2 regions of the Fulvimarina thalattae genome follow, and region 2 is predicted to be linked to the other one. Evidence: riboswitches for the same ligand, from Rfam matches in the RefSeq annotation. Region 2 holds a riboswitch; the other holds the start of a gene.
What was found. A riboswitch is a leader RNA that binds a small molecule or an ion and turns the genes downstream of it on or off. The one in region 2 is predicted to bind thiamine pyrophosphate.

Region 1: it holds a riboswitch for thiamine pyrophosphate, as region 2 does, so the genes downstream of both, thiB (thiamine ABC transporter substrate binding subunit) here and thiC (phosphomethylpyrimidine synthase ThiC) in region 2, are expected to answer to the same signal.

The regions. Positions count from the first base shown of each region.
Region 1 covers NZ_JBEHWS010000008.1:134,434-141,083, reverse strand. Annotated here, with positions in the region: gene ABRA89_RS12465 (hypothetical protein) at 108-452, shown strand; gene ABRA89_RS12460 (hypothetical protein) at 775-1,896, opposite strand; gene ABRA89_RS12455 (hypothetical protein) at 1,916-2,881, opposite strand; tRNA gene ABRA89_RS12450 (tRNA-Arg) at 3,317-3,393, opposite strand; gene ABRA89_RS12445 (thiamine diphosphokinase) at 3,552-4,193, opposite strand; TPP riboswitch at 4,330-4,438, shown strand; gene thiB (thiamine ABC transporter substrate binding subunit) at 4,521-5,525, shown strand; gene thiP (thiamine/thiamine pyrophosphate ABC transporter permease) at 5,554-6,650, shown strand, end outside.
Region 2 covers NZ_JBEHWS010000012.1:75,207-81,856, reverse strand. Annotated here, with positions in the region: gene ABRA89_RS15155 (LysE family translocator) at 1-351, opposite strand, end outside; gene ABRA89_RS15150 (Lrp/AsnC family transcriptional regulator) at 452-907, shown strand; TPP riboswitch at 977-1,089, shown strand; gene thiC (phosphomethylpyrimidine synthase ThiC) at 1,204-3,027, shown strand; gene thiO (glycine oxidase ThiO) at 3,032-4,012, shown strand; gene thiS (sulfur carrier protein ThiS) at 4,009-4,206, shown strand; gene ABRA89_RS15130 (thiazole synthase) at 4,211-4,981, shown strand; gene ABRA89_RS15125 (thiamine phosphate synthase) at 4,981-5,589, shown strand; gene ABRA89_RS15120 (ATP-grasp domain-containing protein) at 5,636-6,650, opposite strand, start outside.

The DNA of each region.
Region 1 (6,650 bases), on a different contig from region 2:
TCTAGGCGATAAAGCCTTGTCGATAAGCAAGGTTAAAACCGGGGTCGAGACTTGCGGCTCGAGGGGCCATTCTTTTTGCGAAGCGAACTTCCGGGGAGAGCGAAAGAATGTCCAGCGACGAGAAACGGTTCAGGGTCTTCCTTGCCAACTGCGGAAACCCGGATTTCGAAGAGGATCCGGACGAGCCCCTGCCGGAGACGCGGAGCGGATTCTGGGTGAAGGCGGCCACGTTGCGGGAAGCTTCACGGATCTGCGGTTCGTACATCGCCGAGAACGACCTCGGCGGTGGGAACTGGAGCGGAGGGGAGGTTCGACTACGCGAGAGCGACGAGACCGTCGCTCGCATCAGCTACAACGGTCGCGCGTGGGCCCCTGAAGATCCCGGAATGACCGGCAATCGTTCAGAAATATCTTTGGACGAAGACTTCTCTGAAACGCGACCTGCACTGTGAAAGGCAGGCTATCGTTGTTAGCGCGCGACATACATGAGGCCGCGGCTCTCTCGTGACATCTAAGACGACTGGATCAAGGGCATTGTGAAATCGGAACGGCAATTCCTTGATGCCAGCAATGGCGACGAATGGCGTCTCTTTCAGAACGTGCTGGACCGTGAAGAGGCGTTGAAGGTGCGAAGCGAGGGTTGGAGAAACTGACTGCAGTGTTGGTTGCCCGAAAAGCCCGGCGACCGAAGTCGCCGGGAAGTCTGCAACACGAAATGCCACGGTCTTCCCCGCCGCCACCCGCTGTAACCCCGCGAGCCGGGATTCCGTCTCGTCAGGCCACCTCGTCCTCGCAGGCGTCCAGCCAGACCCATTCCACGCCTACAACAATTCCCCAATTGCCCTTCGCGTTCGGTCGACGCCAACGCGGAGCATCCATCTTCCGCAGTAGGTCGAGCGCCTCGTAGTAGGACTGGACGCAGACCTCGCTTCCCTTCGCACCGATCTGGTAGCCGCCACCGCGCCTGGTTTCGGGTAGGAACAAGGTCCCGTCCTTTGCTTTCGGAACCTGAGTGCCGTTCCGCATCATCTGGCCAGTCGGAACGGACGCTTGGGGGGGATTGAGCGGAGCATCTTTGTCGACGCGGCTTGGCGTCAGCCGGCGGATTTCAGGTTCGGATGGGGTTGCCGACCGAAGGTTCCTCACTTTCGGTTCGTAGCCTGCTCCGCGAACCGCCTCATCCGCCAATCGCGCCTTGTCGCCCTGCCTCCCCTCCGCTCTCGCAAGCCATTTCTGCTGATGGCTGATGGACGTACCGGAGCAATGCGCGATGTGGACGAACGTAACACGGTCATCCGAGTAGGCGACCTCGCTCAAGCGCTTCAGGCCAGGTCGAACGCGGGCGATACGGTCGAAGCAGGCCTCGACGTAGTCGTCGTCGTTCGACATCAGGACGACGAGGCGAAGCCGCGAAGGGAGATCGCTCAGAAACTGATCGATGCAGTTGCCAGCCCAATCGGTGCCGTCCCGCCGACGCGAGAGAGCATTGATGATCTCGCCGGACTTGGATGCCTTGTCGGATCCGGCCGGAACATGGGCGATCGAGCAACGGATCAGCGACCCGAAGGCGAAGTCGGGTTCGTCCTTCTGGAAAAGATCGTTGAAGGACCGGTCCATCGGCAGCACTCCGAGGCTGTCGAGGCACTCGGCGAGCCGATCGCGCATTCCGGCGAAGGCGATTGTCTCGAAAGGCTTCGAGAGGAAGGGGCCGGACTGGCGGACCCCCTTCGAAAATCCGAGCACGAGAATTTCCGGATCGGACGCTCCCCAGGCCATGGGATTGTTCTCGAGGACCCACCCGTTTTCTTCGATCGAGGTATGACCCCATTCGGCACAGCCACCGAAACAGCGGGCACACGAGATCCGGCCGTGCGCCGGAAGCGACGACATCGTCATGGAAATTCCTTTCTGGGTTTCAGTTGCCGGGTTGCGAGGAGCGGAAGCGCTCGACGTGTTCGTTCATTTCCCGCTGTGTCATCCGGAGCCATGAGACGGCCCGCACGATGCCCCAGTTGCCCCGTGGGTTGGGTCGTCGCCACGCGGGATAGGCAAGCTTCTGCAAATGATCGAGCGCGGCTTCGTATTCGGAGAAGCGCTTCTCTCCGCCCTTCGCGCCGACCGAGAATTCGCCGTTCCTGGTCAGTCCCGGATGGAAGATCGTGCCGTCCTGCGCCTGCGGCACGAACCAGACCAGATCCTCCACGATCTCCTCGACCGGTTTCGAGATGTGCGGCCAGTAGGACCCCTGCGTTCGCCAGGTCGACGGATGGAAGCTCTCGCGGCCCTTGAGCCATTCGAGCGCCTCCTTGGCCGGCACCTTGCCTTCGACCGGTGTCATCGCGCGATTCGCGCCCGACATGAGATTGCGTAGTCGTCCTTCGGAGACACCTCCGAAGATCGCGAGGGCAATTGGTTCGACCGGCTCGTCGTGATCCAATGCCCATCGAGCTTTCGCGAGCGTCAGCGTGTTTTCAAGATCGGTGTCGGCAAGGCCCCAAGCAGCGAGCGGCGCACGTGCGACGAAACCGGTCGCTGCCTCGAGCGTCTCCCGGAGAAACTCTTCATGTTCTTCCGGCGTCGACGAGGGGCCGGTAGCAAGCCCCCGATGCGCATAGGCGTTGAGCGCCATGAAGACCTGCCCCATCGGCCAGTTCATGGGCATGGAGACGTCGAAGTCCTCTGCCCAGGTCTCCTCGTTGTCGAGCCGCTCTCCTAGAGTATTGAGGTAGGCGGTCATTCCGCGATTGGCGGCTTCGTCGCCTCCGATCTCGGCGAGGAAACGTCCGCACCCGAGCACAAGCTCTGCGATGTCATGCGGTTCGTAATCGCGTCCGTTACCGAATTCGGTTCCGAAATATTCTCCAGGCTCGTCGCGCTGCATATCGTTTCCGTACCCTCGTGATATCACATATTCACGTTTTCCTGTTCTGAGATAGCGCTGCGCTTCCGTTTTGGCAATATGGCGTGAAATGTTTTTATCACGCTTCGCGGATGGCATGCGGTGGTCATGCGGAAAGCGCTTTGATTTCGGGGGGTGTCGCTGGTGAATTCGCGAGGGACTGACACACAAGTTCCCCTGCACCCGCAAAACGAGAGGCCTACCGGCTAGGGTCAAGCAAAGCCGGACCGATCGCGAATCAGTCCGAACGCCGACCGAAGGTGGCCCAAAACGGCCTAAGCTGAATACAGCCTTGGGTTGATTCGAGAATTAACCATGAATTTTGCGAAATCGCCGAAAGGGCTTGATTCCAGCCTGAAACGAGGAAAAGTTACAGGCTATAGCGGTTATGTTGCAGATTATGCGTCGCGCCAGATTTGGTGATCCCGACAGGATTCGAACCTGTGACCCTCAGATTAGGAATCTGATGCTCTATCCTGCTGAGCTACGGGACCACGCGAGGGAGCTTATAGGATAAAGTGCAGCGGCGCGAAACCTGTCGTGGAGCGCTTTTCAACGGCAAACCCTGTCTACTGGCAAAGCGCGGTGGCGAATAAGCGGGTATAAGCGCTGGCGGGGCAGAACCAGTGGACCCGCACGATCCGTCCTTTCTTCAATGCGCCGCCGGGTCCGTCTGGGCGAGAAGCAGCGCCGTTCCTCTTCCGATAACGACGGAGATCGGGCCGGTCGCCTCGTTGGACTGGGTGAGGATCGAGGTGAACGGCACTTCCACATCGTCGAGCGGATAGACGGCGCCGGTGATCGTCAGGCCGGTGATGTCCGAGAATTTCAGGATCGAGAACTGGGTTCCGGGCTTGAGATCGATCTCCAACCGCTTGCCGGGCTGGAGCGGCCAGCCGCGCTCGCGGCCGTCGTCGAGCTCGATCGAAAGGCCCTGTTCGGCGTATCGCAGAGCCAAAACGAGGTTGGAGAAGGCGTGGTCGCTGCGCGGGCCGCCGAGCGCGCCGGCAACAATCATGCTGGTCGCGCCCCGCTCGATCGCGGCCTCGATGGCGAGCTCGCCGTCGGTCTTGTCCTTACCAGTCGGGTAGGACAGTGTTTCGATCGCGCTTGTGGTTTTGAGCGAGGTTTCGGCCGAATCGAAGTCTCCGAGCCAGAGTTCCGGCTTGAGGCCGAGGGCGTTGGCGTGGGCGATCCCGGCATCTGCCGCGATGATGCGGCAGGCCGCAAGGCGCGCCTTCAGGCGCTCGGTCGGCTCGATATCGCCGGCAAGAAGAACTGCGAATTCCGTCATCGGCGTGAGAATGGTGCAGCAGCGGCTTCGGCCAAGATGCACCGATGTGGCGTAACGACGATCAGAAGACGCACACTCACTATAAGTCGACCGCTCGGGCCGCTTCCCTTCCAGCCAAAACGCTTTAGTGTTCCCGGCAGCTCACACGGGGTGCCGCGTATCCGACGCAGGCTGAGAGGCGAACTGCCGACCCGTCGAACCTGATCCGGGTCATGCCGGCGGAGGGAATGAGGGCGCCGGCCACGTTTCTTCGTAGCCAAGGCTCGCCAGCTTCCTTTCTAAACGATGTCGAGGGAGGCCACAGTGGCATATTTGAAGTTTTCATCCATCCTGGCCGGTTCGGTCGCCATCGCTTTCGCGGCGGGCTATACTCCTTCGGCTCTTGCGCAGGATGGCGAGAAACCTGTGCTTACGGTCTACACCTATGAAAGCTTCGTGCCGGACTGGGGGCCGGGCCCGAAGATCGAAGAGGCCTTCGAGGCGACCTGCGAATGCGATCTCCAGTTCGAGGGGCTCGCGGACGGCGTCGCGATCCTCAATCGGCTGAAGCTCGAAGGCAGCTCCTCGCCGGCCGATGCCGTGATCGGCCTCACAACCGATCTCGTGCCGGAGGCAAAGGCCACCGGCCTCTTTGCCCGAAGCGAGACAGACCTCTCGCCGCTCTCGCTGCCAGTCGATTACGACGACGATACATTCGTGCCCTTCGATTATTCCTATCTCGCGGTGATGGTGGACACCGAGGCCGCCGGGGACTGGCCGAAGAGTTTAGACGCACTCGTCACCGGCGATCCGGAACAGAAGATCGCCATCGAGGACCCACGCACATCGACGCCGGGCCTCGGCTTCCTGCTCTGGATGAAGGCGGTCTACGGCGAGAATGCACAGGCAAAATGGGAAGAGCTGTCGAACCGCATTCTTACGGTCACGCCCGGCTGGTCGGAGGCCTACGGCCTGTTCACGTCGGGCGAAGTGCCACTCGTCGTCAGCTATTCCACATCGCCCGCCTATCACATGATCGAGGAGGAGACCGAGCGATACGAGGCCGCCGAATTCTCCGAAGGCCTTTATCTGCAGATCGAGGTCGCCGGCATGCTGGAAAGCACCGACACGCCGGAGCTTGCCCGTGAATTCCTCGACTTCATCCTCACCGAGGAGTTTCAATCGGTGATCCCCACCGGCAACTGGGCCTATCCGGTCATCGAAGGCATCGAACTGCCGGAGGCGTTCGGCAAGCTGATCGAGGTTGAGAACCCTCTTTATATCGACCCCGATACCGTCGCGGAGAACCGCCAGGCCTGGACGCAGGAATGGCTGGAGGCGCTTGGCCGCTGATCGGCGCGGGACGGAAACCGCGACGCGCATGGCACGGGACCGCACGATCCGGCTGATCCTCGGGGTGGCCGCCGCGCTGCTCCTCACCGGCTTCCTGGCCGGCGGATTCGTCGTGCTGGCAGTTGGCACCGATGCGAATCTGCCGTTCCTTGCAATCCTCACCGATCCCTATCTGCGCGGCGTCATGCTCTTCACGCTGGAACAGGCCGCGCTCTCGACGCTGCTGTCGGTTCTGAGCGCGATCCCGCTGGCTAGTGCGTTGCACCGCTCGCGCTTCCCCGGCAGGCGCGTGGTACTACGGATCTTCCTTCTGCCACAGGCGCTGCCCGTTCTCGTCGGGGCGCTCGCGATCATCACGGTCTGGGGGCGAAACGGCGTAATCTCCGACATCGGCGCGTTTCTGGGTCTGCCGCGCTTTTCGATCTACGGCCTTTCCGGCATCCTGATCGCCCATGTCTTCTTCAACCTGCCGCTTGCGGCCCGGCTGATGATCGCAGCCCTCGACGACGTACCGAAGGAAAGCTGGAAGCTCGCCGGCCAGCTCTCCTTCTCGCCTTGGACGACGTTTAGGCTAGTCGAATGGCCGGCGATCCACACCGTTCTGCCGGCGGCAGCAAGCCTCATCTTCATGCTTTGCGCGACGAGCTTCACCATCGTTCTCGTCCTCGGCGGCGGCCCCGGCGCGACGACGCTGGAGGTCGCGATCTACCAGACGCTGCGCTACGATTTCGATCCCGGCCGCGCGGTCGTTCTCTCGCTGCTCCAGATCGCTCTGACGGCGATTATCCTGATGATCGCGAACCGCCTTGGCGGCTCGGATGCCGGCCAGTTCGGCCTCGGCGGACGGGCGACGCGCTGGGACCGGGCGGGACATCTCCGACAAATCTATGATGCACTCGTTCTCATTCTCGGCCTCTTCTTCGTCCTCTCGCCCTTCGTCGCGATCGTGCTTGCCGGCATCACCGCCGATCTCGCACGCCTGCTGACGGAGGCGGCGGTCCTCGACGCGCTCTTCACCAGCCTCTGGGTCGCATTCATCTCCGGCGTCCTCGCGCTTTTCCTCTCGGTGCTGATCCTTCTCGGCGTCGAAGCACTCGCTAACGCCGAGCGGCGCATGACGCTGAC
Region 2 (6,650 bases):
GACCCACTGGAACGCCGCTGCCTGAAGGAATGTCATCGGTCGGCTTTCAACGTCCATCTTTTCCGGCGGCGACGCGTTGGCGATTTTCCAGGCGAGCCAGAGGAGATAGGCAACTGATACGATCTTCAGAACAGTATTGAGAATGGGCGCAGCATCGAACAATGCCATCAAGCCCATTCCGACCAGAAAGATCATCACGGAGAATCCGATCAGGATGCCCATCATATGCGGGATTGTGCGTCGGAAGCCGAAATTGGCGCCCGAGGCCATCAGCATCAGATTGTTTGGCCCCGGCGTGATCGTCGCGGCGAACGTAAAGCCCAGAAGAGCTATCAAAACGGCCGGGTTCATCATCTCGGCTTGCCTCTCTGTGGAATTCGGCGCAATTCTAGAGCTGCAAAGTCGCAATGTGCCGTCAATTGAGCTCATCAAGCTTCAAAATTCGCAATAAATGACGACAATCGATCCAATCAGCGACCGAATATTGCGCGAACTTGTTCGCGACGGCCGACTGAGCAATGTACAGCTTGCCCAGCGTATCGGCCTCTCGCCGTCGGCCTGTCTGCGCCGGGTGCAGGAGCTCGAACGCATGGGCGTGATACGCGGGTATCGCGCCGTCCTCGACCCGGAGCGTATGGGTCGCGGCTTCGTTGCCTATGTCACGGTCGGTCTGTCGCTGCATACCAAGGCGGCGCAGGAGGGGTTCGAGCGCGCGATGGCTGGTGCGCGCGGTGTGGTCGAATGCCACAACATCGCCGGTGCCTTCGAATATCTCATGCGGGTCGAGAGCGCCGATCTCGCCAGCTACAAGCGCTTCCACACCGAGATTCTCGGCACACAGGCGAATGTCAGCGCCATCACCTCTTATGTCGTGATGGGATCACCTAAAGACGAGCGGGCCACCTGAATGTGATGTCGGCTGACGAACGTGATCCGCTTCCGCGCTTGAAGCCGGCTCATCCGACTGATATCTTTGGAATTGTCCAAGGGGAGTTCCGGCAGAGGAACTGAGAGGCCGCTATCAACGCGCGGCGACCCGTAGAACCTGATCCAGTTCGTACTGGCGTAGGGATGGAAGAAGGCCGCGGGTCAAGTCTCAGCCTCGTTTCCGAAGGCATTTCGCGGCAGCTTTTCGATCACCGATGACAGCACTGGATCTCCAACGCTTCGACCCTCACCGGTCCGCAAAAGGAGAGCCACTACATGAATGCCATCACGCCGACGGTCACCGCGGGGCCGCTCCAGGCATCGCGCAAGATCTATCTGTCCGGCACAGCCTATCCGGACATTGCCGTTCCGCTTCGTGAGATTGCCGTCCACCCGACGGCTGGCGAGCCGCCCGTGACGGTCTATGATTCTTCCGGCCCTTACACCGATCCGAATGCCGCGATCGATATCGCGAGGGGCCTGCCGCGCAACCGCGCCGAATGGGCGAGAGGCAGCGGCGATACGGAGGAATACAAGGGCAGGGCCTTGCGGCCGGAAGACAACGGTAATCTGCCTGAAGACAAGATCACACCGGCCTTTCCCATTGTTCACAAACCGCTGCGCGCCAAGGACGGCAAGGCCGTGACGCAGCTCGCCTATGCCCGCGCCGGGGTCGTGACGCCCGAAATGGAATTCGTCGCAATACGCGAGAATTTGGGCCGTGCTTCGTTGAAGGAGGCGCTGGCACGCGACGGTGAGCCCTTCGAGGCCGAGATCCCTGATTTCATCACGCCCGAATGGGTGCGCGACGAGGTCGCGTCGGGCCGCGCGATCATCCCCGCCAACATTAACCATCCGGAACTCGAACCGATGGCGATCGGCCGGAACTTCCTGACAAAGATCAACGCCAATATCGGCAATTCGGCCGTTACCTCCTCCATGGCGGAAGAGGTCGAGAAGATGGTCTGGGCTATCCGCTGGGGCGCGGATACGGTGATGGACCTGTCGACGGGCCGCAACATCCACAACATCCGCGACTGGATCATCCGCAACGCCCCTGTGCCTATCGGCACAGTGCCGATCTATCAGGCGTTGGAGAAGGTCGACGGCATCGCCGAGAATCTCACCTGGGAGGTTTTCCGCGATACGCTGATCGAGCAGGCCGAGCAGGGCGTCGACTACTTCACCATCCATGCCGGCGTTCGCTTGCATCATATTCCGCTCACCGTCGATCGCGTCACCGGCATCGTCAGCCGAGGTGGCTCGATCATGGCGAAGTGGTGCCTGCACCATCACCGCGAGTCGTTCCTCTACGAGCATTTCGACGAGATCTGCGACATCTGCCGCGCCTATGATGTCTCGTTCTCGCTCGGCGATGGCCTGCGCCCCGGCTCCATCGCAGACGCCAACGATCGCGCCCAGTTCGCCGAACTCGAAACCCTCGGCGAACTGACGAAAATCGCCCGGGCGAAAGACTGCCAGGTGATGATCGAAGGCCCCGGCCACGTGCCGATGCACAAGATCAAGGTGAACGTCGAAAAACAGCAGAAGCTCTGCGGCGATGCCCCGTTCTATACGCTCGGGCCGCTCGTCACCGACATCGCACCGGGATACGACCACATCACGTCAGGCATCGGCGCGGCGATGATCGGCTGGTTCGGCACGGCGATGCTCTGCTACGTGACCCCGAAGGAGCATCTGGGACTGCCGGACCGCGATGACGTGAAGACCGGCGTCATCACCTACAAGATCGCGGCGCATGCGTCGGACCTCGCCAAGGGCCATCCGGCGGCGCAGGTGCGGGACGACGCCTTGTCCCGTGCCCGCTTCGAGTTCCGTTGGGAGGATCAGTTCAACCTTTCACTCGATCCCGACACGGCGCGGCTCTATCACGACGAGACCTTGCCGAAGGAGGCGCACAAGACGGCGCACTTCTGCTCCATGTGCGGCCCGAAATTCTGCTCCATGCGGATTTCCCACGACATCCGCTCAGAGGCCCAGAAGGAGGGTATGGAGAAGATGGCGCAGAAATATCGCCAGGGCGGCGACCTCTATATGCCGGCTGACGAGGCCGCGGCGAAGACGAAACCTGCGGAGTAGTCTCATGCGGATATCCGTCATCGGAGCAGGGGTCGCGGGGCTCTGCGCCGCCGTGACCCTCGCCGAACGTGGGGCCCGCGTGACAGTCCACGAAAAGGCAGATGCGCTCGGTGCTCAGGCGGCATCCTGGCTCGCCGGCGGCATGCTGGCGCCCTGGTGCGAGACCGAAAGCGCCGACCGCGGCATCGTCGATCCGGGTCTTGCCGCGATCGACTGGTGGGCCGAGCGTGTGCCGGACGTGCGGCGCACCGGCACGCTCGTTGTCGCGCCGGCCCGCGATGCGAACGAACTCAGCCGTTTCGCGCGACGGATCGGCGATCAAGGCACGCGTCTCGACGCCGAGGCGGTCGATGCGCTGGAGCCGGACCTAGCCGGGCGCTTCCGGCAAGGGCTGTTCTATGGCGACGAGGCCCACCTCGATCCACGTTCTGCGCTGGAAGCATTGGCGGTGCGGCTGCGCGATGTTGGCGGCGAGATACGGTTCGCCTCGCAGCTCGAGCCGACCGACGCCGAAGGAGATGTCGTCATCGACTCCCGGGGCATCGCGTCTGAGCAAAACGAACTCCGCCCCGTGCGCGGCGAAATGCTGATCTTGCGGACAGGCGAGATCACGCTTTCCCGTCCTGTCCGCCTGCTCCATCCGCGCATGCCGGTCTATGTCGTGCCGCGGGCCGAGGGGCGCTTCATGGTCGGAGCCACGATGTTGGAAAGCGGTTCGATCGCAGGGATGACGCTCCGCTCTGCGGTGGAACTCATGAACGCGGCCTATGCGATCCATCCGGCTTTCGCCGAGGCTGAGGTCGAAGAAATGAGCGCGGGACTTCGGCCGTCGTTCTCTGACAATCTGCCTCGGGTCACGCGATCTGGTCGGATCGTTTCGATCAACGGCCTCTACCGCCACGGCTTTCTCCTAGCACCCTCTTGCGCGCAGAAGGCGGCGGACCTCATCTTCGATCGAATGGATCAGAAGGAGAATACGGCATGAGGATCGTTCTCAACGGCGCGCCTGCCGAAATCCAAGCCGATACCCTGGACCGGGCGCTCGACGAACTGGGCTATGGCGATGCGGTGGTTGCGACCGCACTCAACAGCGACTTCGTGCCCAAGCCCATGCGCAGTGAGACACACATCGCGGAAGACGACCGCATCGAGATCATCGCTCCGATGAAGGGAGGGTGACGCCATGGATATCTATGGAGAAACCTTCGCCAGCCGACTGATGCTCGGCACGGCACGCTATCCTTCGCCCGACATCCTGAAGCAGTCGATCACCGCTTCGGGTGCGGAGATCGTCACGGTTTCCCTTCGCCGCGAATCCGCGAACGAGCGGGCAGGGCAGGCCTTCTGGAACCTGATCCGCGAAACTGGCGTCCGGGTCCTTCCCAACACGGCCGGCTGCCACTCGGTTCGCGAGGCAGTGATGACCGCTCAGATGGCGCGCGAGGTTTTCGGCACGAATTGGGTCAAGCTCGAGGTGATCGGCGATGCCGATACGCTTCAGCCGGATCTCTTCGGGCTCGTCGAGGCGACCCGTATTCTCAGCGACGAGGGCTTTCAGGTGCTCGCCTATACGACCGAGGATCTTGTTGCCGCCGACCGTCTGGTCGAAGCCGGTTGCCGCGTACTGATGCCTTGGGGGTCGCCGATCGGCTCGGCGCGGGGGCTCAACAATGTCTATGGACTGCGAGCGATGCGGGCGCGCTTTCCCGAGGCAACGCTTCTCGTCGATGCCGGTATCGGCGTTCCATCCCATGCCGCGCAGGCTATGGAACTCGGCTATGATGGCGTGCTTCTGTCCTCGGCCGTCGCGCTCGCCGGCGATCCGGTCGCCATGGCCCGAGCCTTCCGTCTTTCGGTCGAGGCCGGCCGGCTCGCCTTCGAGGCCGATCCCCTCCAGCCGCGCGACATGGCCGAGCCCTCGACGCCGGTTCTCGGCCTTGCGAGTTTTGCCTGATGCGCCTCGATCCGTTCTATCTCATCGTCGACAGCGCCGACTGGATCGATCGGCTCGTTCCTCTCGGTGTGCGGCTGGTGCAGCTGCGCGTGAAGGATGAACCCGAAGCGACCCTGCGGGCCCACATCCGGCGGGCCAAAGCCACATGTGACGCTTACGGCTGCCAGCTGATCGTCAACGACTACTGGGAACTCGCGATGGACGAAGGTTGCGACTTCGTCCATCTCGGTCAGGAGGACCTCGCCGGCGCGGACCTATCTGCCATTCGAAAGGCCGGTCTCAAACTTGGCGTCTCGACCCACGACGAGACCGAGCTTTCAACGGCGCTCGCAGCAGATCCGGATTACGTCGCCCTCGGGCCGATCTGGCCGACGATCCTGAAATCCATGAAGTGGGCGCCACAGACGCCCGAAAAGCTCAACCTCTGGCGCCGGGAGGTGGGCGATATTCCGCTGGTCGCCATCGGCGGCGTCACGGTCGAACGCCTGCCGCAGGTCTTCGCCAACGGCGCCGATATCGCAGCCGTGGTCACCGACATTACGCGAAATGCCGATCCAGAGGCGCGAACGGCGGAATGGATTGCTGCGACGAGGGGAAGCCGCGAATAGGCGTTGCCAGCGATCCTTGTTTCACATTCGACCGCGATGCGTGACCTTACTCCATCCCGGCCGGCCGCTCGATCTCGAATTGCAACGTATCGAGAACCTGATCGTACTTGTCGAGCAACTCCATGCGATCCCGCCCGCCGATATAGACGTTGGCGAGTTCGAAGCTGTAGCTGTCCTGATTGGCGAGTTGGCCCAGGTCGTCGCCCTTCTTCACCATGATCTGAACACGGGTGTCCTTCTGCCTGGACTGGATGCGATCCAACGCATTGCGGGCCGGCACATAGGTGACGAGCCCGGGATCGAAGGCGCGCTTGAAGAAGTGGCCGGCCACGTTCCACGAACCGCCGCGCTCCAGCGGCTTCGGCTTGCGGCCGAGCGCAAGATCGAGAACCGTGGCGAAGTGGGAGCGCCCGTGCACCTTGTGGAAGAGGTCGGCATGGGACTGCGAAGCGCGCGGATTGATCTCCAGAAGCCAGACGACGTCGTTCGATTGATCGTAGAAGAATTCGACGTTGAATGGCCCATGCGTATAGCCGATCTGCTGGATGACCTGCCGCGTCACGTCGATCATCCGATGCTGGATTTCGAGCGGCAACTGCGAGGGATATTCGTAGCGCGCGAAGGATGACGAACCCGTCTCGCGCACTGAATCGACGACGCCATAGACCGCGACCCGACCATCGAACGCATAACCTTCCAGCGTGCACTGGGCCCCGCCGATCGAGCTTTCGGCGATGAAGTTCTCACGCATCCCCGTCAGTTCGTCCGGCATGTCGAAGGCGCGCATCGTCTCGACGAACGGATCCGTAATGGCGCGGCCCTTTTCGCGGCAGATCTCCATCGTCTCGTTGAACTGGCGCTCGTCGGTGATCTGATAGGCGAGATAGGAGCGGAACGACTTGACCGGCTTGATCCAGAACGGCGGCATCAGACCGAGCTTGCCATATGCCTCTGGGTCGTGTGGGTCGAAGGCGTGAAAATTCGGAATTGCATCCGGCACGACCTTCTGCTGCTCCATGCGCGACCAGTATTTGTGCTCGCACTTGAACATCGCCTCGACC